2 linked regions of the Leisingera sp. NJS204 genome follow. The main gene of each other region encodes a partner of the protein of the gene in region 2 in a complex. Links are inferred from orthologs where the notes say so. Each region holds a gene or a part of one and is shown on either strand. Other genes may lie near its edges.

What was found.
Region 1: the proteins of mfd (region 2) and uvrA are in contact, whole or in part, in a crystal structure (PDB 4DFC), measured with the Escherichia coli proteins. The link is inferred for Leisingera sp. NJS204 from one-to-one orthologs.

What each region holds. Positions count from the first base shown.
Region 1 is NZ_CP035417.1:2,103,052-2,117,369, forward strand. The notes cover bases 4,804-8,223. They hold uvrA (excinuclease ABC subunit UvrA), read right to left. Parts: upstream 7,863-8,223; coding sequence 5,004-7,862; downstream 4,804-5,003. Other genes in these bases: ETW24_RS10340 (MFS transporter), read right to left, coding at 8,143-8,223. Outside these bases: ETW24_RS10305 (enoyl-CoA hydratase/isomerase family protein), read left to right, coding at 1-35; mmsB (3-hydroxyisobutyrate dehydrogenase), read left to right, coding at 32-907; ETW24_RS10315 (Hint domain-containing protein), read left to right, coding at 1,118-2,689; ETW24_RS10320 (hypothetical protein), read left to right, coding at 2,788-3,141; ETW24_RS10325 (helix-turn-helix domain-containing protein), read right to left, coding at 3,158-3,928; ETW24_RS10330 (excinuclease ABC subunit A), read left to right, coding at 4,050-4,484; more of ETW24_RS10340, read right to left, coding at 8,224-9,312; ETW24_RS10350 (IS110 family transposase), read left to right, coding at 11,741-12,772; lpdA (dihydrolipoyl dehydrogenase), read right to left, coding at 14,281-14,318. UniProt on the Escherichia coli protein: The UvrABC repair system catalyzes the recognition and processing of DNA lesions. UvrA is an ATPase and a DNA-binding protein. A damage recognition complex composed of 2 UvrA and 2 UvrB subunits scans DNA for abnormalities.
Region 2 is NZ_CP035417.1:1,872,425-1,887,350, reverse strand. Bases 3,656-7,683 are described here. They hold mfd (transcription-repair coupling factor), read right to left. Parts: upstream 7,321-7,683; coding sequence 3,856-7,320; downstream 3,656-3,855. Other genes in these bases: ETW24_RS09250 (component of SufBCD complex), read right to left, coding at 7,365-7,683; ETW24_RS09260 (tetratricopeptide repeat protein), read left to right, coding at 3,656-3,798. In the rest of the region: ETW24_RS09275 (class I adenylate-forming enzyme family protein), read left to right, coding at 1-14; ETW24_RS09270 (DsbA family oxidoreductase), read left to right, coding at 11-676; ETW24_RS09265 (multidrug effflux MFS transporter), read left to right, coding at 829-2,064; more of ETW24_RS09260, read left to right, coding at 2,125-3,655; more of ETW24_RS09250, read right to left, coding at 7,684-7,886; hemB (porphobilinogen synthase), read left to right, coding at 8,071-9,069; ETW24_RS09240 (YSC84-related protein), read left to right, coding at 9,221-9,796; ETW24_RS09235 (NAD(P)-dependent oxidoreductase), read right to left, coding at 9,904-10,776; ETW24_RS09230 (penicillin acylase family protein), read left to right, coding at 10,893-13,370; GTPase HflX, read right to left, coding at 13,432-14,703; RNA chaperone Hfq, read right to left, coding at 14,703-14,926. UniProt on the Escherichia coli protein: Couples transcription and DNA repair by recognizing RNA polymerase (RNAP) stalled at DNA lesions. Mediates ATP-dependent release of RNAP and its truncated transcript from the DNA, and recruitment of nucleotide excision repair machinery to the damaged site.

The sequences.
Region 1 (14,318 bases), 230 kb from region 2 along the record:
CAGATGCGCTGACATTTGAGGAGGAACTCACATGAAAATCGGATTTATAGGACTGGGCAACATGGGCGGGCCGATGGCCGCCAACCTGGCCAAAGCAGGCCACGAGGTCACCGGTTTTGATATGGCCGATGTCAGCATCGAAGGCGTGACAATGGCCGCCTCCGGCCCCGAGGCCGCAGCAGGCGCCGACGCCGTCATCACCATGCTGCCCAACGGCGCCATCCTGCGCCTTGTCGCGGCTGAGATCATCCCGGCAATGACCAAAGGCGGCGCCTTCATCGACTGCTCCACCGTCGACGTGGACTCCGCCCGCGCGGTTGCCGAACAGGCCGACGCCGCAGGTCTTTTGTCCGTGGACGCCCCGGTCTCCGGCGGCATCGGCGGCGCGGCCGGCGGCACGCTCACCTTCATGGCCGGCGGCTCGGCTGATGCCTTTGCCGCCGCCGAACCGCTGTTTGATATCATGGGTCAAAAGGCTGTGCATTGCGGCGAGGCCGGCGCCGGTCAGGCGGCCAAGATCTGCAACAACATGATCCTCGGCGTGACGATGATTGCCACCTGCGAGGCCTTTGCGCTGGCCGACAAGCTGGGTCTTGACCGGCAGAAGATGTTCGATGTGGTCTCCACCTCCTCCGGCTACAGCTGGACCATGAACGCCTATTGCCCGGCACCGGGCGTCGGCCCGCAGTCGCCCGCCGACAACAATTACCAGCCCGGATTTGCGGCTGAGCTGATGCTGAAGGACCTGGGCCTTAGCCAGCAAGCCGCGGCCAGCGCCGACGCCGACACGCCGATGGGGGAACTGGCCATGGCGCTGTACAAGAAATTCGTCGAGGACGAAGACGGCAAAGGCATGGATTTTTCTGCCATGCTGCCGCGGTTCGAGACACGCGGCCGCGACGGCTGAGGCTTGCCTCCTCAAACGCAGGCTTTGAACAAATGACCTGTCAGGCGGCCTGTTCCGGGCCGCCTGTTGTGCCCGGCGTTTTTAAAATACCCTTAAAATTCGAGTAAACTCCAGGATTTCGGCACCAGCCCGCCACAGTTCTGTCTCAGTTCCCCAGCATTCCGGTAAGCGATCGTAAATTCTCGCACACCCGGAGGCGCGCTGTCTGTTATGGCCACGGCAACGGAACTGAACATCAACTCCTCTGCAACCGCCACCCAGATGGCAGAGGAAATCTTTGGCGACGGCGTCACGGTTGAAAGTGCCAGCTACAGCGGCGACAGCCTGTCATCGGGCATCTACACTGGCGCTGATACAACCACACCAGGCGTAGCACCTGCAGATTCCGGCGTGATCCTGTCGACAGGTTACGCCCGCGACTTTACCAACAGCGACGGCAGCACCAACACAAACGTCCGCGGCAACACCAGCACCAATACCACCGGCGCCAACAACGACGCGGATTTCAACGCCCTCGCCGGTGCCGCCACCCGCGATGCCTCGTTTCTGGAAATCGACTTCACCCCGGACGGCGACCTGCTGACCATCGACTTTGTGCTGTCCTCCGAGGAATACCCCGAGTTCGCCAATTCGCAATACAATGACGTGGTCGGTGTCTGGGTGAATGGAGTAGAGGCCCAGGTCTCCATCGGCAACGGCACCGCGTCGATCGGCAATATCAACGATGGCACCGAAAACGTCTATGTCGACAACACCGGCGACCAGTTCAACACCGAAATGGACGGGTTCACCATCACCCTGACCTTTGTCGCTCCGGTGAATGCAGGGGAGATCAACACCCTCAAGATCGGCGTCGCCGATACTGTAGACAGCAGCTATGACACCAACCTGCTGATTGCCGGCGGCTCAGTGCAGACAGCGGTGGTCGCGCAGGATGACCAGGAAGATATCGCGATCAACAAGACCCGTGTGGTGGATGTACTGGAAAACGACACCACCACCGGCGGCACGCTGACCATCACCCATATCAATGGCCAGGAAGTGTTCGCAAATGATACCGTCACCCTGGCAACCGGACAGCAGATCACTCTGAACGCCGACGGCACCTTGACCGTCGTCACCGATGGCGACCTGGAAACCGTCTATTTCAACTACACTGCAGACAACGGTCTGGGCAACTCCGACACCGGCCTGGTCGAGATCAACCAGACGGTTCCCTGCTTCCTGCGCGGCACCCTGATCCGGGTGCCCGGCGGTGAAATCCCGGTCGAGGACCTGCGCCCCGGCATGGAGGTTCTTACCTACGACAACGGCCCGCAGCCCCTGCAATGGACCGGCAGCCGCCGCATCGCCTGCACGCCCGGGACCGCTCCGATCCGCTTTGCCAAAGGCAGCTGCGGCAACAGCCGCGACCTATATGTGTCGCCGCAGCACCGGATGCTGGTTTCCGGCAGCCGCGCCGAGCTGCTGTTCGGCGAGGGTGAGGTTCTGGTCAAGGCCAAGGACCTGGTGAACGACAGCACCATCCGCCCGGCGCTGGAGATGCAGGAAGCGCAGTATGTCCACCTGCTGTTCGGCCGCCACCAGATTCTCTGGGCCGACGGCGCCCTCAGCGAAAGCTACCAGCCCGGCCCGCAAACAGCGGCAGGATTTGACGCTGGCACCTTGGCGGAAATCCGCGAATTGTTCCCGGAACTCTGCGCTGAAACCGGCCGCGGGTACGGAAATGCGGCGCGGCTGGCCCTGCGCAGCCATGAAGCGCGGGTTCTTGCCGCTGCGTAACCGGCTGCAGGCGGGCCGCCGCCGCCGGCTTTACCGCCCTCTTGGATTTTGCGCCTGGCCCGTTATGTCAATGGCGACCAGGAAAGGACCCGCCGTAAATGGTACGCCGTTATTTTGTTTCCATCATTGTTCTCGCCGCCACTTGTGCAGTGGCTATTCCGCTTGCTGCAGGCAATGGCATCGGACATGGCAAGTCGGACCAGGCAGGCTTGCACTGCCCGGCAGGCCTGGCCAAGACCTCATCGCATTGCGTGCCGCCGGACCATGCCAAGAAGTTCTACCGCCGCGGCGACCATATTCTGGATGAGTACATCTGGATCGGGTCTCCCGGCGAATGGGCACCGGACCCATTTGGCAGCTATGTTCAGGCCGGCGGCTATGTCTATCAGGTGAACCGCGAGACCCAGAAAGTGCTGCGCCTGATCGGTGCCGAGGCGGACCTGGCGAACTGACCCGCCGCACTGCCTGCTAGCGGCCGCCCATAGCGGCCATCGTCTCCCGCGTGGCCTCATCAGCCGGAAACAGCATTTCGATCCGCAGCTCCGCCATCGCCAGATCCCCTGTGCCGCCGAACTGGGTAATGGTGGAAAAGAACGACAGCACCTGCCCGCCCATCCGGTAGCGGGCCGGGATCACCGCGGGCAGCTCCCCCTCAGGTGCGCAGCCCGAGGCCGCCACCATCCGCTGCAGCCGCTCTACCGCCTGTTCCAGCACCGGATCCTCGCCGAAATGGGCCAGCTCGGTTCTAAGCCGGGCCAGGCTCAGCCGTTCAACATCCTGCAGGTTCTCCAGCACTTCCCGCAGACCGGCGTTCTCCAGCAGAGCCTCAATCAGGCTGCAGCCCGCACTGATCCCTACGCCTTCAAGCATTAGGGCCGCAGGCCGGTTCAGGCGCAATAGCCGCCAATGCCGGTCGATCATCAGCGCCGGATACGGCTCATGCGCGATCATCATCTGTTCAGCGGCCTGCTTCAGCGGCGCCAATTCCGCATCGTTCAGATTCCTCCGTGAAAACACAGGTGCCAGACCGGCAGCCGCCAGCAGCTGATTGCGCGCCCCGCCCGGCACCTGCAGTTCATCGCTTAAGCGCAGCACCATGCCGCGGCTGGGCCGCGACCTTCCGCTCTCCAGAAAGGACAGATGCCGCGCCGAGACTCCGGCCTCCAGCGCCAGCGCCATTTGGCTCATCCGCCGCAGCCCGCGCCATTTCTTCAGAACCGCGCCGAAACCTTCCGCCATGAGCTGTCTCCTTTTCCCGCAGCATAGACAGGCACAATCAGAAGTTCACTTACCTCCAAGGTAATTGTTCCGCTTCCGTGCCTGACTGCATTCTGCGCGCAGACATTATCAGGAGCTTCCAATGACCCATTCAGCTGCAATCCGCATGCTCAAAACCGTCACGATACTCGCCGCCGCCTTCGGGCTGGCTATGATACTGGCGCTGGCCACCCCGCTCGGCACTGCACTAAGCCTATTCATCGATCTCGCCTTTCTGCCGGTGGACGGCGCCCAGGCGCTTACCCCCGGCGCGGCCGCCCTGATGACCGCCATCAGCGGCGGGCTAATGTGCGGCTTCTGCGTGCTGATCTACCTGGTGACAGAGCATATCTACAGCACCAACCCGGCTCTTGGCCGCCGCCTGCTGATCCCGGCCCTGCTGGCCTGGTACGTGCCCGACAGCCTCGGCTCCCTCGCCGCCGGCGCCTGGTTCAACGTTGTGATGAACACGCTCTTCCTGCTGTTGTTCCTGGTGCCGCTGATGCTGGCCCGCCCCGCCGCCGCGCAAACTGCATGAATAATGAGGGCGAAACCGCCCCCTTTCATCTTTCCAGAAATACTCCGGGGTGAATTGGCCAAAGGCCAAGAGGGGCTGCGCCCCTCATCCCAGCTCCAGTCTTGCTCCGCTAAACGAAATGCTTTTGCGGCTAAACAGCTTAAGGACCGATGGACACTGGCAAGCCGGCAAGAAGCCGTTTCCAATATCTGGCGCAGCTTGATAAGACCCGTGCAAACTCCCGATGCACATCAAGTGTAGACGGCAATAACCGCCACTCATCAATTCTGGCGTCTATCAGCCGGTCCCCAAGTTCTTTTCCCATCACAGGGTAGGCCCGAAACCGCAGCTTCTCTGCCAATTCCCTCCATTCGTCCATTCTCCGTTGTCCCGCGATTGTTGGCTCAGTTTCTAAAACTGAGAACAACGCGCTGCACTCGCAGAGTTCTAGCGCCCAGCTAAAACACTTCGGCGCACGCTCAGCAATTGCAAATGGGACTTGCAGCATCAGCACGAACCCGACCGCAAATCCCACAACTTTCACTCCGCCGCCACCTTCCGTGCCGCCAGAATGTCCTTCAGGTACCGCCCGGTGTGGCTGCGCGGCTCATCCGCCACTGTCTCGGGGGTACCCGCCGCGACAATCTCGCCGCCGCCATCGCCGCCCTCGGGACCGATGTCGATGATCCAGTCGGAGGTCTTGACCACATCCAGATTATGCTCAATCACCACCACCGAATTGCCCTGCTCCACCAGCTCGTGCAGCACTTCCAGCAACTTCTTCACATCCTCGAAATGCAGGCCTGTTGTGGGCTCATCCAGAATGTACAGCGTCCGCCCGGTCGAGCGTTTTGACAGTTCCTTTGACAGTTTCACCCGCTGCGCCTCGCCGCCGGACAGCGTTGTCGCCTGCTGGCCCACCTTGATATAGCCCAGGCCCACCCGCATCAGCGCGTCCATCTTGTCGCGGATCGACGGCACCGCCTGAAAAAACTCCTGCGCGTCTTCCACCGTCATATCCAGCACATCGGCAATGCTCTTGCCCTTGAACTTGATCTCCAGCGTCTCGCGGTTATAGCGCGCGCCCTTGCAGGTTTCGCAGGTCACATAGACGTCGGGCAGGAAATGCATCTCGATCTTGATGACACCATCGCCCTGGCAGGCCTCGCAGCGGCCGCCCTTGACGTTGAAGGAAAAGCGCCCGGGCTTGTAGCCGCGCGTCTTGGCTTCCGGCAGACCGGCAAACCAGTCGCGGATCGGCGTAAAGGCACCGGTATAGGTCGCCGGGTTCGACCGCGGCGTGCGGCCGATCGGGCGCTGGTCGATGTCGATCACCTTGTCCAGATGCTCCAGCCCCTTGATACTTTCGCAGGGCGCCGGGGTCTGGCGCGCGCCGTTCAGCCGCATCGAGGCGGTCTTGAACAGCGTCTCAATCGTCAGCGTCGACTTGCCGCCGCCGGAGACGCCGGTCACGCAGACAAACTTGCCCAGCGGAAACTCTGCCGTCACTTCTTTCAGGTTGTTGCCGGTAGCTTTCACCACCTTGATCTTCTTCTTGTTGCCCTTGCGCCGCTTGGGCGGCACCGCAATCTCACGGGTGCCGGACAGATACTGCCCAGTGATCGAGCCGGTGTCCGCAGCAACCGCACCCGGTGTGCCGTGGCTTACAACTTCACCGCCATGCACCCCGGCGCCGGGGCCGATGTCGAACACATAATCCGCCTGACGGATCATATCCTCGTCGTGTTCCACCACAATCACCGTATTGCCCTGATCGCGCAGGTTTTTCAGGGTGCCGATCAGCCGGTCATTGTCGCGCTGGTGCAACCCGATGGAGGGTTCATCCAGCACATAGAGCACACCCGTAAGGCCGGACCCGATCTGGCTCGCCAGCCGGATCCGCTGGCTCTCGCCGCCGGACAGCGTGCCGGAGTTACGGCTCAGCGACAGATACTCCAGCCCGACATTGTTCAGGAACCCCAGCCGCTCGCGGATCTCCTTCACAATAGCACGGGCGATCTCTTGCTTCTGCTGGCTCAGATGGTTCGGCACATCCTCGATCCAGGCCAGCGCCTCGCGGATCGACAGCTGCACCACCTGACCGGCATGGACACCGGCAATCTTCACCGCCAGCGCCTCGGCGCGCAGCCGGTAACCCTCGCAATGGTGGCAATGGCGGTTGTTCTGATAACGTTCGAACTCCTCGCGGATCCAGTTGGAATCGGTCTCGCGGTAACGCCGCTCCATGTTGGGGATCACACCCTCGAACGTGCGTTCGACCTGATAAACCCGCCCGCCCTCGTCATAGCGGAACATGATCTCTTCCTCGCCGGACCCATACAGGAACACCTTCTGCACCTTCTCCGGCAGGTCCTTCCAGACAGTGTTCTTGTCGAACTGGTAATGCTTGGCGATGGCCTCGATGGTCTGCAGGAAATAGGGCGACTTGCCCTTGCGCCAGGGTGCCAGCGCCCCGTCATAGACCTTCAGGGACTGGTCCGGCACCACCAGGCGTTCGTCAAAGAACAGCTCAACCCCCAGACCATCGCATTCCGGGCAGGCCCCGAACGGCGCGTTGAAGGAAAACAGCCGCGGCTCGATCTCCGGAATGGTGAAACCGCTGACCGGGCAGGCAAAATTCTCACTGAAGGTAATCCGTTCCGGATCGCCCTCCTTGGGCGCGGTTTCCAGAATGGCAATGCCATCCGCCAGATCCAGCGCTGTGCGCAAGCTGTCTGCCAGCCGCGTCTCCATCCCCTCGCGCACCACCAGACGGTCAACCACCACGTCGATGTCATGGCGGAACTTCTTGTCCAGCGTGGGCGGCTCGTCCAGCTCATAGAACTCGCCGTCCACCTTGACCCGCTGGAAGCCCTGCTTGCGCAGCTCCAGGAATTCCTTCTTGTATTCACCCTTGCGGTCGCGGACGATCGGCGCCAGCAGATAGCCGCGGGTGCCGTCCTCCATCTCCATGATCCGGTCGACCATGTCCTGCACCTGCTGCGCCTCAATCGGCTTGCCGGTGGCCGGGGAATAGGGCGTGCCTGCGCGGGCAAACAGCAGCCGAAGATAGTCATAAATCTCGGTCACCGTGCCAACGGTTGAGCGCGGGTTCTTCGATGTCGTCTTCTGCTCAATTGAAATCGCCGGAGACAGGCCGCTGATGTGGTCCACATCCGGCTTTTCCATCATGTCCAGGAACTGGCGGGCATAGGCCGACAAGCTCTCGACATAACGGCGCTGGCCCTCGGCATAGATGGTGTCAAACGCCAGGCTGGATTTGCCCGAACCGCTAAGGCCGGTGATCACCACCAGCTCATCGCGCGGAATATCCACATCGATGCTCTTCAGATTATGCTCGCGCGCGCCGCGTACTTCGATGGATTTCAGCTCAGCCATAATGCCCCCGTGCCCGCGCCTGCCAAACCAGCGGCAAACGCCCGCCATACAAATAGGGAATGCACCGGGAAACGCCAAGCCCCAAAAGAGAACATATCACGAACAGGACAAAACTTGCTGACAGCAGCTGGCAGCAGGCTGCGCCGGCCCCGGATCAAACCGGAAAACACGCGTTTTCCGGCCCGGATTTCAACCGGAATCCGGCGCGCCGCTTGCGGCGCCATGCCCAACGGGCGCCGGCCCCCGGACCGGGGGCCGGCGACGGGCGGGAGAGGCCCCGTTACGCCATGCTGCGCCGCCGCGCTGACAGCAGACCATGCACCGCAGTTCCGCTCAGGAACAGCACCAGCAGCACAGCCATCATGCCGCCAAAGCCGCCGCCGGCCAGTGCCAGCACCATCAGCGGCGTTCCGATGGTATTGCCCAGATTGCCCATCTGCGCCATTGCACCGCTGGACTGCGCCCGCGCGGCGGCACTGCCGTTCAGCTGCGGAACGGCCGCAAAGGAGCCGCCCTGCACCAGCCCCATGGCCCCCGCCATGGCGATACAGGCGGCCGGCGCGCCGGGCATGGCCCACAGCCACAGGGCGGCGGCGGCACAGGCCAGGAACCCCAGCTGCGCCAGCCGCACCCCCGGCAGGAACCGCAGCAGATACACCCCCAGGGTCATCGACACCGCAATGCTGGCCAGCGGCATCATCCCCAGCACAAAGGCGCGCATGTCCTCGGCGATATAAGGCGGGATCACCGTCAGCACCGCTACAAAACAACAAGTGTAAAACAGCCAGCCCGCGGCCGGCGCCGAAATCCAGGGGGACCGGTAAATGGGCAGATGCAGCCCGGGCAATTCCGCCAGACGCGGCAGCGGCCCCCTTTCCGGCACCGGAACATCGCGCAAGGCAAAGCCCAGCAGCAGCGCCAGCCCCGCCATTACGCCCGCATGGGCACCAAACAGCGCCAGCAGCCCCCAGGCATCCGCCAGCGGCAGCCCGAACCAGGCCAGCAGGGTAAAGGCGACGGCAAAAAACGTGCTCCACAGGGTCATCGCCAGCCCCCGTCCCCGCTCCGAGCTCAGCTGTGCAATCAGAACCGGCCCTGCCACTACGATACCCAGATGCGACAGCCCCTCAACCACACGGGAGGCCAGGAACACCCCGAACGGCAGATGCAGCGCTTGCAGGGCAGACATCGCCGCCCCCGCCCACAGCGCCCAGATCAGCGTGCGCCGGTAGCCGAAAGCGGCGACATACAACCCCGCCACAGCCCCGAGCAGAATGCCCAAAACCCCGACCAGCGACACGGAAAAGCTGATCGCGTTTCCCGCCTGCGGGTACAGCTCGGCCATCCGGCCAAAGATCACACTGATCTTGCCGTATTGCGCAGCCGCCCCCAGGCCTGCGCCCCAGACCGCCAGGATCAGCCCCCAGCGGGAATTTCCGGATGCCGTCATGGCTGCTGCCCCTGTTGTGTCGCTTGACAAGCCTCTGGTTACCCCGGACCCGGCGCCGGGACCAGAGCCCTGCCGCCAAAGAAAAAGGCGGCCCCTCACAGGGAGCCATTCCGTACTGTATGGCACGCGTCCTGCCAGCCTGCCGACCGAGAGGTCGGCAGGTATTTGTTTTTACGCCCTGATCTTGTTTGATTTTTCCGTCATCAGGGGCGGATTGGCGGGAAGTTCGAACTTCCCGCGGTGAGCGCTCAGTTGTGCCCGCTTGATTTCGTCGTGGGCCATAGTGGCCAATATTTGAGGTACGCGAGCTCTTGACCCAGAAACGGACAAAAGGACCGAACAAGGTGAAAAGCCTGGGGAGTTCATCTTCAACGGCGCCAACGGCAAGCCATCGCGAAAGGCCGGCCACAAAAAAGGATCTGTGCCGCGTGCACGCTCCGTCCGGGTAATCCACAAGCCCTGCAAAGGACTGCCTGGGGCCCGCTTTACAGTGTCGAGCGGGCATCGCCGTCAGAAGACGCGCGACGAGAACATCGAGATCTTGTCCCTGTTGGCCAATGGCACGGGCCTTCACGGCATCCGCCGCATTCTCCGTACGCCCAGGGGCGAGACGGAGCCGGGAATGTCCAGGCTTTACAATCGCATCTTCTGGCTCGAGCGGACGCTCTTAGCCTACGAGAAAGCACAACTCGCGAAGTGGCGCTAGCGTGTCGAACGGCAGCGTATCAAAGACGGCAAGCCCTGCACCCACACGCGCATCGCCAACGACGGCATCGTCGCCGGCGTAAACCGGCAGACCAAGCTCGACCGCAAAATCACGCAGCTGAACTGCCCGGTCAGTACCGCCATTCGCTCGGGCTATGACTTCCGCTGCGATGTGGATTTCGATCCGACCATCGACCCGCTGGAGGTCATTGAGGACGCCTCCTTCGGCGTCGCCCGGGGCTCGGCCCCTCGCAAGCTGTATCGGAACTCGAAAGGCACCTTCACCGCACCAAGGCTTCACTTCCAGCGGCCGGCGGCGCGGTTCGACGAACCGGCGCTCTTCTCCGCTGCGGAGAAGCGCCTGTGCCACTTCATAGGACGGACCGCCACAGCATTCGATGCCGCCGGAGAACCTCTCTCGCCGGAGGCTTACATGGCGACCCAGGCCGCCACCGCCCGGGCCGACGAGATCGAGCACCTGCGCGATCACTGGTTCAACCTCGTGAAGCACGAACGTGACAGCCGGAACGCCTTCAATGGCGTTATGACGCGCGGCACTTATACGAAAGCGATGGGGTGGACGCCCCCCCGGCGGCATCGAATGTGCCAAGGTAGCGGGCGTTGGAGCACTGCTAGGAGGAGAGCGTCCATGAACGAGGTTAGCATCATCGGCCTGGATTTGGCTAAGAACGTATTTCAAGCACATGGTGCCGGGGTGGACGGGTCCGTTATATTCAGGCGCAAGTTGTCGCGCGTGCAGCTGCTGAAGTTCATGAGCGAGCAGCCCTCCTGCGTCGTGGCGATGGAGGCATGCGCGAGTGCCCATTATTGAGGTCGGGCAATCAGCGATCTGGGTCACGGCCTCCGTCTGATCCCGCCCGCATACGTGAAGCCGTTCGTAAAACGCCAGAAGAATGACATGGCTGATGCAGAGGCCATAGCGCAAGCAGCATCGCGTCCGGCCATGCGGTTCGCGGCCGTGAAAAGCGAGGAACAGCAGGCGGCAGCGCTGGCATATCGCACCCGCGATCTCCTTGTCCGCCAGCGCACGCAGACGATCAACGCCCTTCGCGCCGCCAATGGAAACCTTCTCGAAAGGCCGGGATTTCGCGGCCTGGGTCGGGCTCACGCCGAAACAGCATTCGAGTGGCGGCAAGGAGCGGCTCGGGCGGACGTCGAAGATGGGTCAGCGCGACATTCGAAGGTTGCTGATTGTCGGCGCTGTGGCAGTTGTGCGATGGGCGGCACGCAAAGGCGCCCCAGAGGGCTCTTGGCTCGCACGAATGTTGGCGCGCAGGCCTAAGATGCTGGTTGCGGTGGCGCTGGCCAACCGCATGGCCCGAACGGCCTGGGCGCTGATGCGCAAGGGTGAGGATTACAGAGATCCGGCGATGGCGGCCGCATAGGTCGAGTTCGCCGGCGTGTCGCCGGGAATGTGAGCAGGACGGAGGAACGTAAGGGCAAACGGTCACGAGACTGGGCCGGGAGAACCATCATTGACGCCGATGCGCCTCCGAGCGCGGGTAAGCGAACTGGACCCGATCTGCATATCTCCATAAGGGCCCGCAGCTGTTGACAGGCTGCAACTTTGAGGCCGGACACACGACTGCACCTGACCACATGCACAAACAGTCTGAAAAAAGCTTGCATTCATCGGGGCAATGGTATGGACCCCGCCGCCCTCGGGCGGCGTATCTTCGAATGGAGATTGGAGGATCATAACATGCAAATCAAAAGGATCGGCCTGGATCTGGCCAAGTACGTTTTCGAAGTTCACGCAGTGGGTACGACTGAAGAAGTGGTTTTGCGGAAGACCCTCCGGCGAGACGCTGTTGCGCATTTCTTCGCAGAATTGCCGCCCTGTATTGTTGGTATGGAAGCCTGTTGCGGATCGCATTATTGGGCACGGCTTCTGACCGATTTGGGCCACGAGGTGCGGCTGATCTCTCCACAGTTCGTGAAACCTTATGTGAAATCGAACAAAAACGATCGCAACGATGCCGAAGCGATTTGCGAGGCTGCCGGCCGGCCATCAATGCGGTTTGTCCCCCCTAAGTCGGCTGAACAGCTTGAAATCCAAGCGGTCCACCGTATCCGCCAGCGCGTGGTCGCAAACCGTACCCGGCTGGTAAACCAAGTCCGCGGTTTGCTTGGGGAACATGGTGTCGTGGTGGCGCGGGACATCACCCGCATCCGGCGTGCCCTCAGTGAAATAGTCGATAACAATCAGGGCGAATTTGGGGAGATCTTCATTGATATGTTGCGCGACATGCGTGAGGAACTGGCCGAACTCGACAGCCGTCTTGCAGGCTGCAACCGGCGGATTAAGAATCTCTTCCGCGCCAATGAGATGTGCCAGCGCATTGGTCAAATCGAAGGTGTTGGCCCGATTACAGCAACGGCATTGGTGGCAGCAGTCGGTGATAAATCCTGCTTCAAGAATGGTCGTCAATTTGCCGCGTGGCTGGGGCTCGTTCCAAAGCAACGGTCAAGCGGTGGAAAAGCACGCTTGTTCGGGATCAGCAAGCGCGGTGACCGATACCTGCGCACACTGCTGATCCACGGCGCACGAGCTGTGCTTGGAAAGGCGGCCGGGAAAACCGATCCGCGCAGCCAATGGATCGCGCGGATGCGCGAACGACGGCATCCGAATGTCGTCTCGGTGGCACTGGCTAACAAGAACGCTCGGATAGTCTGGTCGCTCTTAGCGAGAGATCAGAACTACCGCCCAGAACCCGCCATGTCGTTCGCTTGAACGGCACCTCGGAAAGTCAATAAAGGAGAGCTACCCAGAATATTACAACATCTGCCAGGAGATGGAAAAGGGTCACGCCCGTTGCTTCTCGAACCTGATGTGTGGATCGGCAAGGTCAGCACCGATGCCTTAGGGGCGATGAGGAAGAAGCAAGAGGAAATCCATCGGGGCTCGCAGCAACGAAATATCGGGCCGCCCTAAGAAGCCGGATATACATCAGCAATCGCGACCTCGAAGCCGGAACCAAACAGACCGTTGCAATCAGGCGGGGTCCATATACATCCACACAGGCGTCCCTTGCCTGTCTCAAGTGGATGATCCCCAGCAGGAAGCTCACCCTCGTTGGCAGGCGGGAGGGGCAGATGGCGCGGGTCCTGCCGCACATTTTCCGCAAGGAGATCCTTGCGGACAGGTTCGAACGGGCAGTCATTGGCTTCAAGAAAGATGTGCAGATCGACCGTATCCGCGAGAAACAGGCGGTGTTTTCGAAGAGCCTCAAGAAATGGCGCGAGATGCATCCTCACTTAAAGCCTTGGGAAGCGCTACAGACTTGGACTTCCGCGAACCTGAAGCCTGCCTACCGCACCAACCCAAACGACCAGCCGAAAAGCTCGTGGGCGGGTCCAATCCCCGCTTCGGCCGCGTTCCCGCGCATGGGGGGTCATAGCCCTATCCAGATGGCAAACGAGATCGACAAGACCGTTGGCTTCCCGATCCTGTCAGCACGCTATCGTGCCGACTATCGAGGGCTCCGGATTGACGACCCGGAACTCCGTGCCGCCATCACCCGCCGGGTCATCCACGCGACGATCCAGCCGGCCTCCACCTTCATGAACGCCATTCGCAAGCGCGTCAGCATCGTCCAGCGGGCAGGTGGCCGCAGCTCTCGCGTAGGCGCCACATACATCAACGGCGCTGCCAGCAATCCGCGCGTCCTGATCGCCCTGATGAACATATGGCGCGTGCACTGCAACTTCTTCAATTGGAGGCCCTACAAGCTGCCTCTGGAGGCGGAGGCAAAACCTGGAGAAGGCCCAGAGGCGTGCGCTGTGGAGGGGGCTCCTGATACGGCAGAAAGTGGCGAGCCGTTCAGGCGCATATCGCTGTGCCGGGGAGAGACAAGGCGATCCTTGTGCCGAAGAGGCGTGCCAGCAAGGCCGTCCGCACCACTCCGGCGATGCGGACGGGTGTCCATCAGCCGTCGCAACCAAAGGGCTCGCAGCAGGAAGCAGACAGTGTCGAAAAGGCGGAGGCCTCCGGCGGAGCCTTCAAGAAGAAGCGAGACCGTCGGCGGGACGATCGCTCTCACCTGCCCAACCTCTTCAGGATTCTCTATCAACCGTGGCGGTCCCACGGCACGCCAATGTCGGCAAAACTTCAAGGTCGCTAAAGGCCCGAAAGGAAAAACGGGCGGCAGTTTCCTGCCGCCCGTGTCCTACAACTCGGAATGGCTCCGCCTCACAGGCCGCCTTTCCAATTTCCGCTCCACAGGCAACTTGCCAGGCAGCTTACATATGGATCACCCGGTCATAGGCATCGAGCACCG
Region 2 (14,926 bases):
TGTTCAAAGGATGACCCAAATGACCACCGTCAAGCTCGACATCCTGTCGGACCCGATCTGCCCGTGGTGCTATATCGGCAAGACCCATCTGGACAAGGCACTGGCCGAGGTGCCGGATCATCCCTTTGTTATCGAATGGCACCCGTTCCAGCTGAACCCGGACATGCCGCGCGAAGGCATGGACCGGCGCGACTATCTGGAGCGCAAGTTCGGCGGCAAGGACGGCGCGGTTAAGGCTTATGCCCCAGTGGTGGAACACGCCGGAAACGCCGGGCTGACGATCAATTTCGAGGCGATGACGCGCACGCCAAACACTCTGGATGCACACCGGCTGATCCATTGGGCCGGAATCGAAGGCAAGCAGACTGAAGCGGTGGATGCCTTGTTCCAAGCCTACTTTGTGGACGCCAAGGACATCGGCGACCACGCGGTTCTGGCCGGCGTCGCACGCGAGGCCGGAATGGATGCAGATGTCGCCGCACGCCTGCTGCAAGGCGACAGCGATGTGCAGACCATCCAGGACCGCGACGCCCATTCCCGCAAGATGGGGGTAACTTCGGTGCCGACCTTCATTGTCGCCAGCCAGCACGCCGTGCCCGGCGCCCAGCCGCCGGAACTGTGGAAGCAGGTGATCGAAGACATCCTGCAGCAGCTGAAAGACGCAGAGGCCGAATAACCTTGCGGCAAATTGCTTAGCATCGCAACAATGCACAGTTTGCTGTGCAGCCGGGCGCTGGCCCGGTATGCGGATTCGTGATAGCGGAACCGGACAGCTCCCGGACCGGCCTTGTTCCCCGGAAACATCTGAAGAGCTGTTAGAGGTTTCAAATGTCACAACCCCAGGTACACTCTCCGGCCCACGGCATGGCCAAGGCCGAATTCATTGCCCTGATCGCGATGATGTTTGCCACCATCGCCTTTTCCATCGACGCGATGCTGCCCGCCTTGCCCGAAATCGGCCAGGCACTTAGCCCGGATGACATTAACCGCGCCCAGCTGGTGCTGACTTCTTTTGTGCTGGGCATGGGCATCGGCACGTTCTTTACCGGCCCGCTGTCCGATGCTTTTGGCCGCAAGACTGTCATAGCCGGCGGTGTTGCGCTGTACATCGCAGCCTCTGCGGTTGCCTGGCAGGCGCAATCGCTGGAGCTGCTGCTGGCCTCCCGCGTCGTCATGGGGCTGGGTGCCGCAGGGCCGCGGGTTGTCGGCATTGCCATCGTGCGGGATTTGTACTCGGGCCGGGAAATGGCCCGGATGATGTCGATTGCAATGATGATCTTCACCTTGGTTCCCGCCTTTGCACCGATGCTGGGCGCGGGCATCATTGCCTTTTCCAGCTGGCGCAGCATCTTCCTGGCCTTTGCCATCTTCGCCATCCTCATCGTGATGTGGATGGGCCTGCGCCTGCCGGAGACCCTGGCGGTGGAGAACCGCCGCCCCTTCCGTCTGCCGCTGCTTTTGGGCGCGGTAAAGGAAATGTTCGCCCACCCGGCTGTGCGCCTGTCTATTCTGGTGCAGACCCTTTGCCTAGGCATGCTGTTCACCATGCTGACCATGGTGCAGCAGGTCTATGACGTGATCTTTGACCGCGCTGGCAGCTTTCCCTTCTGGTTTGGATTTGTGGCCTTGATGGCAGGCACCGCCAGCCTGCTGAATGCGGCCATCGTGGTCCGCGTTGGCATGCGCCGGATCGTGACCTGGTCCTTGGCTGCGCAGGTCTGCATTTCCGCAGTGATGCTGGTGCTCAGCGGACAGGCGCTGCCGGAAACGCTGCTGTTCGGCCTGTTTGTCGCCTGGCAGACCAGCGTTTTCTTTCTGGCCGGCACCACGCTTGGCAATCTCAATGCTATCGCGATGGAGCCGATGGGCCATATTGCCGGCATGGCGGCCTCGGTGATTGGTGCGATTTCCACCGTTCTGGCCGCTGCCATTGCGGCACCAGTGGGCCTGCTGTTTGACGGTTCACTGCTGCCGCTGGCTGCAGGACTGCTGACAATGGCCGGCCTTGCGTTCCTGCTGATGCTGCAAATGGCACGGGCTGAGGCGCAATTGCCCGCAGAATAACTATCTTGTCCGGATCAACGCCTCTGCCTAACCTCTCCAAATACTTGGGGAGGTTATTTCATGGGTTACGATTATGATCTCGGCAGCCATTCCTGTCTGGTAACGGCAGCTTCGCCCAAGACGCAAAAGTGGTTCGACCGCGGCTTGGTCTGGACTTATGGCTACAACCACGAAGAAGCCGTCAAATGCTTCAAGCAGGCACTGACCCACGATCCCGGCTGCGCCATGGCCCATTGGGGCGTGGCCTATGCAACCGGCCCGAATTACAATCTGCCCTGGAACTTGCGGGACGGCAAAGGCCGTGCCGAAGATCTGGCACAGGCTTTTGACGCCGCCCAATCCGCGCTGGCTTGTTTAGAGGGCTGCACAGAGGCCGAGCGGCAGCTGATCCATGCCCTTCAGGCCCGCTATCCCCAGCGCGAGGCGATGGAGGACATGCACATCTGGGATTATGCCTTTGCCGACGCCATGCGCGCGGCGTTTGCCGCCTGCCCGGATCATCTGGATCTGCGCACGGTCTATGCCGAAAGCCTGCTGAACCTGACACCTTGGAAAATGTGGGACTTGCAAACCGGCCTGCCCGCCGAAGGGGCCGCGACATTGGAGGCGCAGGAGGTTCTGGAATGGGCAATGGAGAACGACCCCGGCGCGATGAGGCACCCCGGCCTGCTGCATCTTTATGTGCATCTGATGGAGATGTCGCCGACGCCGGAAAAAGCCCTGAAGGCCGCCGATGTCCTGCGCACACTGGTGCCGGACGCAGGCCATCTGGTGCATATGCCGACCCATATCGACGTGCTTTGCGGTGACTATCACAGCGTGGTGCATTGGAACCGGAAAGCGATTGAGGCGGATCTGAAGTTCTACGCGCGTGAGGGCGCCTTCAACATCTACACCGGCTACCGCCAGCATAACTACCACTTCGTCATCTTCGGCGCGATGTTCCTGGGGCAGATTGAACCTGCGTTGCAGGCCAATCAGGGTATTCTGGACACCACCCCGCCGGAAATGCTGCTGGTAGAAAGCCCGCCTATCGCGGATTTCTTTGAAAGCTACATGGCAATGCACCCGCACATCCTGGTCCGCTTTGGCCGCTGGGAGGAGGCCATGGCGCTGGAGCTGCCTGAAGACCCAGCGCTCTATTGCACCTTGACCGCCAACACCCATTACGCCCGCGCCATCGCATTTGCCGCAACTGGCCGGGTGTCACAGGCCGAAGCGGAGGAGCAGCTGTTCCGCGCCGCCAAGAGCCGCGTTCCGGAAACCCGCCTGCTGCACAACAACCGCGTCGTGGATCTGCTTGAAATCGCATCCGAAATGCTGCGCGGTGAGATTGAGTACCGCAAAGAGAACTACGACACGGCTTTTGCCCATTTGCGCCGCTCGGCCGAGCTGGACGATAACCTGCCTTATGATGAGCCCTGGGGCTGGATGCAGCCCAGCCGCCACGCACTTGGGGCGCTGCTGTTTGAGCAGGGCCGCTCGGGACAAGCCGAGGCGGTCTACCGTGCGGACTTGGGGCTGGATGGTACTTTGCCGCGCGCGTCGGTCCATCCGGACAATATCTGGAGCCTGAAAGGCCTGCATGATTGCCTGAAGGCCCGCGGCGAAACCGTTGAAATCCGGCACATAAAGCAGAAACTCGATATGGCGCTTGCCCGCGCAGACCAGGCGGTGGCTGCGTCCTGTTTCTGCGCACAGGCAGCAATGAAGCCGGACAGCTGCTGCAGCTGAGCAAAATGTCTTCGAAGACATTTGCCAAGGAAATTCGAATTTCCTTGGCTCTGCGTATCAAGCTTTCGCTTTTGCCTTGGCCTTTTTCTTCTCTGCCACGACTTTCTCTGCCAGGTCGCGGGCAATGGCAAAGGCGCCCTTGATCTTGTCGCTGTCTTTCTTCCAGTCCCGGCGCACGACGATTTTGTTGTCCTTTACCTTGGCCAGACCGTTTTGGCCCTGGATGAACTCCACCAGCCCCTGAGGCGAGGCGAATTTGTCATTGTGGAATTGGATCGTTGCGCCTTTCGGCCCGCCGTCCATCTTGGCAATGCCTGCGCGTTTGCACATTCCCTTGATCCGCACCACCAGCATCAGCGTGTTGACCTCTTTCGGCAGCTTGCCGAAACGGTCGATCAGCTCAGCAGCAAAACCTTCCAGCTCCACTTTGGTCGAGAGCGACGACAGGCGGCGGTACAGCCCGAGGCGCACATCCAGATCCGGCACATAGGTCTCCGGGATCAGTACCGGCACGCCCAGATTGATCTGCGGCGCCCAATGCGCATCGGCGTCCGAGAGGCCCTCCATCTCACCCGCCTTGATCTTGGCAATCGCCTCCTCCAGCATCGACTGATACAGTTCATACCCCACATCGCGCATCTGGCCGGATTGCTCATCGCCCAGCAAATTGCCCGCTCCGCGGAGATCAAGGTCTTGCGAGGCCAGGGTAAAGCCGGCGCCCAATGTGTCGAGCGAGCCCAGCACCCGCAGCCGCTTCTCTGCCGCCGGTGTCAGCCGCTGACGCGGTTTGGTAGTGAGATAGGCATAGGCACGGGTTTTCGAACGCCCCACCCGGCCCCGGATCTGATAGAGCTGCGACAGGCCGAACATGTCGGCGCGGTGCACAACCATCGTGTTGGCGGTCGGAATGTCGAGGCCCGACTCCACAATCGTTGTTGCCAGCAGGACGTCAAATTTGCCGTCGTAAAACGCGTTCATCCGGTCGTCGAGTTCGCCCGCTGCCATCTGCCCATGCGCCACCACATAGGTGAGTTCAGGCAGCTGTGCCTGCAGGAACGCCTCGACATCCGGCAGGTCGGTGATCCGCGGCACCACATAGAAGCTTTGCCCGCCGCGGTAATGCTCGCGCAGCAGCGCCTCGCGGATAGTGACAGTGTCAAATTCGCTGACGTAGGTGCGGATCGCCAGACGGTCCACCGGCGGGGTGCCGATGATCGACAGATCCCGCACACCGGTCAGCGACAGCTGCAGTGTGCGCGGGATCGGCGTGGCCGTCAGCGTCAGCACATGGATGTCGCTGCGCAGCTGTTTCAGCCGTTCCTTGTGGCCAACGCCAAAGTGCTGTTCCTCGTCGATGATCAGCAGCCCGAGGTTCTGGAACCTGATGTTCTTGGCCAGTACCGCGTGGGTTCCAACAACGATATCGACGGTCCCCTTGGCCAGCCCTTCACGGGTCTGGCTGGCCTCTTTGGTACTAACAAAACGCGACAACTGCCTGACCTGCAGAGGAAACCCGCGAAAACGCTCGGCAAAGGAGGCCGCGTGCTGGCGTGCCAGCAGTGTGGTCGGTGCCACCACCGCCACCTGCAGGCCGGACATCGCCGCGACAAAAGCCGCGCGCATAGCCACCTCGGTCTTGCCAAAACCTACATCGCCGCAGATCAGCCGGTCCATCGGCTGGCCGGAGTGCAGATCCTCCATCACGTCCTCGATGGCGCGCAGCTGGTCGTCGGTCTCCTGATAGGGGAAGCGGGCAGAAAACTCCTCCCAGGCATGCGGCGGCGGGTCCATCACCGGTGCCTTGCGCAGGGCGCGTTCAGCTGCAATGCGGATCAGCTTGTCCGCCATCTCGCGGATGCGTTCCTTGAGCTTGGCCTTCTTGGCCTGCCAGGCACCGCCGCCCAGCCGGTCCAGCAGACCTTCGTCATGGCCGTATTTGGACAGCAGTTCGATGTTTTCGACCGGCAGGTACAGTTTGGACGCTTCGGCATATTCCAGCAGGATGCATTCATGCGCAGCACCTGCTGCCGTCACCACTTCCAGCCCCTTGTAGCGGCCGATGCCATGGTCCACATGCACCACCAGATCACCAGGGCTGAGCGATTGCGTTTCGGTCAGAAAGTTCTCGGCCTTGCGGCGTTTCTTGGGTGCCCGGATCAGCCGGTCGCCCAGAACATCCTGCTCCGAGATCACCGTCATGTCCGGCGCCTGGAACCCGTGCTCCAGAGCCCAGACCGCCAGATGCAGGCCGCTTTTGCCGATCCGCGTGCCATCCATCACCGGGATGGCTTCTGCCAGGCCTTCATCCTCAATCAGCCCGGTCAGGCGTTCGCGCGCCCCTTCGGAGTAAGAGGCAATAAGAACCGGTCCCTCCTGCATCCGCGCCTTAATATGGGATGCCAAAGCCCCGAAAAGGCTGATGCTTTCCTGCTGCCGCTCGGGTGCGAAGTTGCGCCCGATCCGCCCGCCGGCATCCACGGTGCCGGGACCCGAGGCCTGCGGCAGCGGGTGCAGTTGCACCACGCGGTGCGCGGCCGATACGGCCTCCCAGGCCGCGTCATCCAAATACAGCAGGCCCGGCGGCGTGGGTTTATAGACGGTATCAATCCGTCCCTTCTGCGCCATTGCGTGTTTGCGGGTTTCAAACTGGTCCTCGATGGTGTCCCAGCGCGCCAGCCGTGCCGGTGTTACCTGATCATCCAGCGTCACCGTCGCCTGCGGCAGGTAGTCGAACAGAGTTTCCAGCTTTTCATGGAAGAACGGCAGCCAATGCTCGATCCCCTGATGCTTGCGCCCTGCGCTCACTGCCTCGTACAGCGGATCATCCGTACCGGCGGCGCCGAATTCAATCCGGTAATTCTGACGGAACCGGGTGATTGCCGCCTCGTCCAGGATCACTTCGGACACCGGCGCCAGCTCCACCACCTCCAGTTTCTCGGTGGTGCGCTGCGAGGCCGGATCGAACCGCCGTGCGCCATCCAGCACATCGCCGAACAGATCCAGCCGCACCGGGCCGCTTTCCCCCGGCGGGAAGATATCGATGATACCGCCACGCACCGCATAGTCGCCCGGCTCCATCACCGTCGGGCTTTGGGTGAACCCCATCCGCACCAGGAAATTGCGCAGCGCGCCTTCGTCAATCCGGTGATCGACACGGGCAGTAAAGGCCGCCTCGCGCAGCACCCCGCGCGCAGGCACCCTTTGGCTGGCGGCGTTCAATGTGGTCAGCAGCACAAACTGCATGGGCATCTGATGCACCAGGGCCGCCAGCGTGGCCATCCGCGCAGCCGAGATATCGGCGTTCGGCGATACCCGGTCATAAGGCAGGCAATCCCAGCCGGGAAAGACAAACACCGGCATCTGCGGCGCAAAAAAGGCAAGTGCTGACCGCATTGCCTCCATCCGCTTGTCGTCACGCGCCACATGCAGAACCGGCGCGCCGGATTTCTGCACTTCCTTCAGGATCAGCCGGGCATCAAACCCTTCGGGCGCGCCGCCCATGGTGATTGCACGCTGTGCCATGCCTTTTCCTTTCCGGGTGTCCTCAATCGGTCTCAGCCCGCCTGTTAAAATGCCCCGATGGTCAGGTTTTGATACATGCCCCAGAACGCGGTGACCACAATGGAGATTACCCCGACGACCTGCACATAGAGCCGGCAAAACGCCAATCTTTTGCGCAGCTCCCCGCCCGTGGCACCTTCCTGTGAGATCCGGCGCGCGGTCAAAAAGCTGATCAGCCCGACCACGGACATCGGAAACACCAGCAGGAACACGGCCTGGGCAATCTCCATCAGGAAGACAAAGCCAAGCACAGCCAGGCCGGACATCACAAAACAGGACAGCGCCACCAGCCAAGGGCCTGAAACCTCGGAGATGTACAGCAGGCGGTTCACATTGACCCGGACCATATCCTCCAGATCGCGTTCCGCCTGGCCGCCATTGCGCTGCGCCCGCTGGACCATATCATAGGGCACCCCCAGGATCCTGTTACTGGCCGTCGACCAGAGCACCGCCAGCGCAATCCAGTACCACAGGTTGGAGAATGACCGCAGCTCAATCATCTCATAGATAATATGAAGCAGATCCACGCCAGCCCCCCGCTTGTGCCCGCAGATCCTCGGGCTGGAATTTGTCAACCGGCCCTATATCAACCGGGAAGCGCGTGCAGGCAAGCCCTGCCTGCCGCACAAGTTTTTGGGCGCGGCGATTGTGCCTCTTGTTCCCGGGGCCGCTTCCATGCCACCCATGGGCAAGCCAAAACGAGAGACCGCCATGAAGCCCACCGTCGCGCCCTTTCCCGCCGCCCGCCTGCGCCGCACCCGTGCCAGCCAGGCCATCCGTGACCTGGTCCGGGAGAACACCCTGACGCCGTCTGATTTCATCTGGCCGGTGTTTGTCCGTGAAGGGGAAGGCGTTGAGGAACCGATCGCTTCGATGCCCGGTGCGGTGCGCCGCTCGGTGGACAAAATTGCCGAAGCCGCAGTTGAGGCGCAGGCCCTGGGGATCCCGGCGATCTGCCTGTTTCCCTACACCGATGCCTCGCTCAAAACCGAAGATTGCGTCGAGGCCTGGAACCCGGACAACCTGACCAATCGCGCAATCCGCGCGATCAAGGATGCGGCGCCGGATATTGCAGTGATGACTGACGTGGCGCTGGACCCCTACAATATCAACGGCCACGACGGTTATGTGGTCGATGGCGAGATCGTCAATGACGCCACCGTCGAGGCGCTGGTCAAAATGACGCTCGCTCAGGCCGATGCCGGCGCCGATATCATCGGACCGTCCGACATGATGGACGGGCGGATCGGGGCGATGCGCAGCGCGCTGGAAAATGCAGGCCACCACAATGTGGCGATCCTGTCCTATTCGGCCAAATACGCCTCCGGCTACTATGGGCCGTTCCGTGATGCGGTCGGTGCCTCGGGCGCGCTGAAGGGCGACAAGAAAACCTATCAGATGGACCCGGCCAACAGCGACGAAGCGCTGCGGCTGATTGAGCGCGACCTGATGGAGGGCGCCGACATGGTGATGGTCAAACCGGGCATTGCCTATCTCGACATCTGCCACCGGGTGAAATCCGCCTTTGGCGTGCCGACCTATGCCTATCAGGTCTCGGGCGAATACGCGATGATCCAGGCCGCAGCGCAAAACGGCTGGATCGACGGCGAAAAGGTGATGATGGAAAGCCTGATGGCTTTCAAACGGGCGGGCTGCAACGGCATCCTGACCTATTTCGCACCCGCCGCGGCCCGGCTGCTGAACGGCTGACCCAGTCATTCAATGCGGATGCGGATCACTTCAGCGGGAAGCCGCCGCTGTCCAGCTGGCAGCAGATGACAGGCAGCGGTTTTCCGCGTATACATTCGATCAGAGCCGGAGCATACCGGCCTTGGAGCAAATCATTACAGGCACCTGAGAAATGAGCAGTTTTTCCTCTTCCCGCATGACCCGCCGCGGCTTTGCCCTGACGGCTCTGGCCGGCGCCGGCGTTACCGCCGCATGCGGCAACGGCATAGGCAACAGCAATGGCGCGACCATCGACGCCCGCGTTGATAGCACGCTGAACCAAATGTACAGCCAGTACCCCAACACCCGTACCCTGGCCGAAAAGGCAACCGGCATGCTGGTAATGCCGCTGGTCACTGAGGCGGGCTTTGTATTTGGCGGGGCCTATGGGCGCGGCGCCCTGCGGATCAACGATGTGACCGTCGATTATTACGCCACTTACAAAGGCAATGCGGGCCTGCAGATCGGCGCTCAACAGTATGCCCACGTGCTGTTCTTCATGACCGAAGGCGCCTTGGCCGGCTTCCGCCGCTCGTCCGGTTGGGCGGCAGGCGCAGATGTGGAATATGTGATCAAGGACGAAGGCAACGCGCTGAGTGCCGACACCAATACCCTGACGTCCCCGGTGCTTGCAGTGGTCTTTGCCCAGGCAGGCCTGCGCGTTGGTGCGACTTTGGAAGGCACCAAATACACCCGCATCATCCCCTGATCAGCCCGGGAAACGGCAAAGGCTCACGGCCTTCGCTTCTTTCTGGTTGAAAATACCTCCGCCGGAGGCATGGCCTTTCCTGCCGGAAAGGCCATTTTACCTTACCCTCAGTCCAGTTTGCGCAGCCGTTTGAACAGCGACGAGGTATCCCAGCGCCCGCCGCCCATCTTTTGCACGTCCTTGTAGAACTGATCCACCAGAGCTGTGACCGGCAGGCTGGCGCCGGTTTCATCCGCTGCGTCCAGACAGATACCCAGATCCTTGCGCATCCAGTCCACCGCAAAGCCATGCTCGAAATGATCGTCCAGCATGGTCTCGTAACGATTGGCCATCTGCCAGCTGCCCGCCGCGCCCTGGCTGATCACTTCGACCACCGCCCGCCCGTCCAGCCCGGCCTTCTCGGCAAAATGCAGCGCCTCGCTCAAGCCCTGCACAAGCCCTGCAATGGCGATCTGGTTGCACATTTTGGTCAGCTGTCCCGCCCCGCTGCCGCCGATCCGGCGGCAGATTTTGGAATAGGCAGCCATCACCGGCTCAACCCGGGCGTAAGCGGCCTCGTCTCCGCCGCACATAATTGACAGCACACCGTTTTCAGCCCCTGCCTGACCGCCGGAAATCGGTGCATCAACAAAGAACACGCCTTTCTCTTCTGCCGCGCCATGCAATTCGCGGGTCACGGTTTCCGACACCGTGGTGTGATCAACAAACACCGCGCCTTCGCGCATACCGGCAAAGGCACCATCCGCCCCCAGGCAGACCGAGCGCAGATCGTCGTCATTGCCAACGCAGGCCATTACAAAATCCGCCCCCGCCGCAGCCGCCCGCGGTGTGGCACCGAACTGGCCGCCATGCTCGGCGGCCCAGGCCTTGGCCTTGGCTTCGGTGCGGTTGTAGACGGTGACCTCATGGCCCGCGGCCTGCAGGTGCCCGGCCATCGGATAGCCCATGACGCCGAGCCCCAGAAACGCGATTTTTGCCATCTGCTTTTCCCTTGATCTGTCTTCGCTTATGTTGGCGCCAACCCTACCACCGCCGCCGCGGGGCGCAATCTGCCAAGCGGCTGGAAATGACAAAACCCAAGGGAAAACGACCGCTGATGGGACATCTTTTCCGCTGGCTTATGCGCATAGCTGCCGGCCTGATTCTGCTAAGTGTTCTGGCCGCATTGCTGGTCTATTACCTGGCTTCGCAGTCACTGCCCGAATACAACAAAGAGCTTTCCCTGCCCGGCCTCTCCTCGCCTGTCGAGATTGTCCGCGACAACGCCAATGTACCGCATATCTTCGGCAGTTTCGGCGCCAGCGACGAGGATGTCTACTTTGGCCTCGGCTATGCCCATGCCCAGGACCGCCTGTGGCAGATGGCAGTAATGCGGCGCACCGCCAAGGGCCGCCTGTCGGAAATCTTCGGCACCCGCACGGTTGAGACCGACACATATCTGCGCCGGCTGGATATCTACCGATTGGCGCAGCAATCCGCGGCGGTGCAGTCGCCCGAAGCGATGACCGCGCTCAAGGCCTATGCCGCCGGCGTCAACGCCCGCCTGCAGGAGATCAACGAAGATGCGCTTGGCCGCGGTGCGCCGGAGATGTTCCTGTTCAACATGCCGGTTGCGCCCTGGCAGCCCGCCGACAGCATCGCGATCATGAAGCTGATGGCGCTGCAGCTGTCCGGCCACATGAAGGAAGAGATCCTGCGCGCCCGGACTTCGCTGGCACTGGATGATGCGGCCAGGATCAAGGACATCCTGCCCGATGCACCGGGCAAAGGGCTGACTGCCCTGCCGGAGTATGCAGCGCTGGTTCCCGGCGTCCGGCAGTTCGCCACCGCCAAGCCCGCAGAGGCAGACAGCCTGCTGTTTCCGGTTGCTCCGCGCGGGCTGGCGGGGGCCTCCAACGCCTGGGCCGCCGCCCCGAGCCGTTCGGCGGCGGGCGGCACGCTATTGGCCAATGACCCGCACCTGGGTCTCAGCGCACCCGGCGTCTGGTATCTGGCACGGCTTGAACTGGGCACCGGCGGTGTGATCGGCGGCACCATCCCTGGCATCCCGGCAATAATCACGGGGCGCTCAGACGTGCTGGGATGGGGGGTGACCTCGTCTTATCTGGACGACCAGGACTTGTTTATTGAACGCCTCAACCCGGAAAATCCTCAGGAGTATCTGAGCGTTGAAGGGTATAAGGAATTCATCTCCCGCCCGTCGATCATCAAGATCAAGGACCAGGCGCCGGTTACTTTGACCCTGCGCTGGACAGACAACGGCCCGGTGCTGCCCGGTTCGATGTTCAAACTGGCCGGGATCACCCCGCCCGGCCATGTGGTGTCGCTCAGCTGGACTGTGCTCAGCCCCAAGGATACCTCAATGAGCGCTGCCATCGGCCTGATGCGCAGCACCACGGTCCAAGACGCAATCACAGCCGGAGAAGGCTTTGTCGCCCCTTCGCAAAACCTGACTCTGGCGGATAAGGACACAATTGCGCTCAAAACCGTCGGCGCCTTCCCGCTGCGCGATGCCGCACACCAAAGCAAGGGCCGGATGCCAAGCCAGGGCTGGCACCCGGAGAACCGCTGGCAAGGCCGCGCCCCATATGCGGAAAACCCTGAATTCACCAGCCCCGCAGGCGGCATCCTGGGCAATACCAACAACAAGATCCTGGACCGTCCCTTCCCGAACCACGTCTCCTTTGACTGGGGCGATACCCAGCGCATCCACCGCTGGGAAAAACTGATGCAGAACCGCGAAGTGCATACCCGCGACAGCTTTATCGAGGCGCAATTGGACACGGTCTCCTACACCGCCCGCACCCTCTTGCCGCTGATCGGAGCCGACCTGTGGTTCACCGGAGAGGCCGCCCCTGCCGGCACCCGCGAGCGCCAGCGCCAGATCGCCCTGACCCTGCTGTCGGAGTGGAACGGTGAAATGAACGAGCATCTGCCGGAACCGCTGATCTATGCCGCCTGGCTGCGCGCCCTGCAGGCCCGGCTGATCACCGATGAACTGGGTCCGGTGGCCAAGACCTTCCGCCATGTGGAACCGTTGTTCATCGAGCGGGTCTACCGCGATGTCGATGGTGCCGCCGTCTGGTGCGACGTGCGCCAAAGCGCTCCGGAAGAAAGCTGCACTGATATGGCCCGGCTGGCGCTGGATGATGCGCTGATCTGGATCGAAGAACGCTATGGCACCGCGCTGGAATCGCTGCGCTGGGGCGATGCGCATCAGGCCACGCAGGACCACCCGGTGCTGGGAGAAGTGCCGCTGCTGCGCTATTTCGTAAACATCCGCCAGTCCACCAGCGGCAGCGGCAACACCCTGCAGCGGGGCAAGAGTTCAGGTAAGGACCCGGATCCGTTCCAGAACACCCATTCTGCCGGCTACCGCGGGGTCTATGACTTTGCCGATCCCGACAGTTCCGTCTTTATCGTATCAACCGGCCAGTCCGGCCATCCGCTGTCGCGCTACTATGACGACATGGCCCAGCTCTGGCGGCGCGGTGAATATATCCCGATGTCACTGGACGAGGACCTGGCCCGCGCCGCAGCTGTCGGCATTACCCGGATCACCCCCCGCCAATAATAACGGGACAATAAAAAAGGGCGCTGCGGCGCCCTTTTCCTTTTACACTTGAAGCAAGGCTTCACAGCCTCTCGTACTTCGCCTTTTGCCGGTCGGTCCACAGCACGGTGATATCAAACCCGGCCTCGGTCTGTTCTTCGCTTTGAACCAGGTCTTCCTTGAACAGCCAGGCGCGCTGTTTGCCTTCGGCAAACGTGAGATTCAGCAGCTCCTCGTGCCGCACGCCCTGCAACTGCTCGGCGATATCTGCCATTAACCCGTCCAGCCCCTCGCCCGTCAGGGCCGAGATCGCATGGATGCCGTCCTCACGTTCCGCACGCTGACGGCGGGCTTCGGCGTCTTCCTCAGGCAGCTGGTCCAGCTTGTTCCAGACTTCGATCCGGGCGCGGTTTTCGTCCACCCCCAATGAGGTCAGGATGGCCTCGACGTCTTTGGCCTGCTGCTCGCTTTCATCATGGCTGATGTCGCGCACATGCAGGATCACATCCGCCGCCAGAACCTCTTCCAGCGTCGCCCGGAAAGATGCCACCAGTTCGGTCGGCAGATCCGAAATGAAGCCCACGGTGTCGGACAGGATCACCTCCGGCCCATCCGCAATCTGCACCCGGCGCATGGTCGGGTCCAAAGTGGCAAAGAGCATGTCTTTGGCCATCACCTCAGCCCCGGTCAGCCGGTTGAACAGGGTCGACTTGCCGGCGTTTGTATAGCCGACCAGCGCCACAATCGGATAGGGCACCTTGGCCCGCGAGGCGCGGTGCAGGCTCCGGGTCTTCACCACCTTGTCGAGCTGCCGGCGCAGCCGCACCAGTTGGTCGTCAATGGCGCGCCGGTCGGCCTCGATCTGGGTTTCGCCGGGTCCGCCGACAAATCCCAATCCGCCGCGCTGGCGCTCCAGGTGGGTCCAGGCCCGCACCAGCCGCGTCCGCTGATAGCTGAGCGCCGCCATCTCGACCTGCAGCACACCTTCGCGGGTGGCTGCACGGTCCGAGAATATCTCCAGGATCAGCCCGGTCCGGTCGAGGATCTTGACCTTCCAGGCTTTTTCCAAATTGCGCTGCTGCACCGGGGACACCGACCCGTCGATCAGGACCAGTTCCACCTCATTTGCTTTGAGGATGCCCGCCAGCTCTTCGATTTTGCCAGAGCCGAACAGCATCCCCGCATGCGCCTTGGGCAGGCGCACAACATTGGAGCCGATCACATCAAGATCGGGAAGGGCCGCTGCCAGCGCAACGGCCTCATCAAGCGCAGGTGCAGCCTGGCGGCGCCTGCTATCGGATTTGATTTCCGGATGCAGCACCCAGGCACGGGTGCGCGTCCTTTCATGCTCCATCAATTGGAGTCTTCACCCTCATAGAGACTGATCGGCTGGGCCGGCATGATGGTCGAAATCGCGTGTTTGTAGACCAGCTGCGACTGTCCGTCGCGGCGCAGCAGCACGCAGAAATTGTCGAACCAGGTGATCACACCCTGCAGCTTGACCCCGTTGATCAGAAAGATTGTAACCGGAACCTTGGTTTTGCGAACGTGATTCAGGAAGGCATCCTGAAGATTCT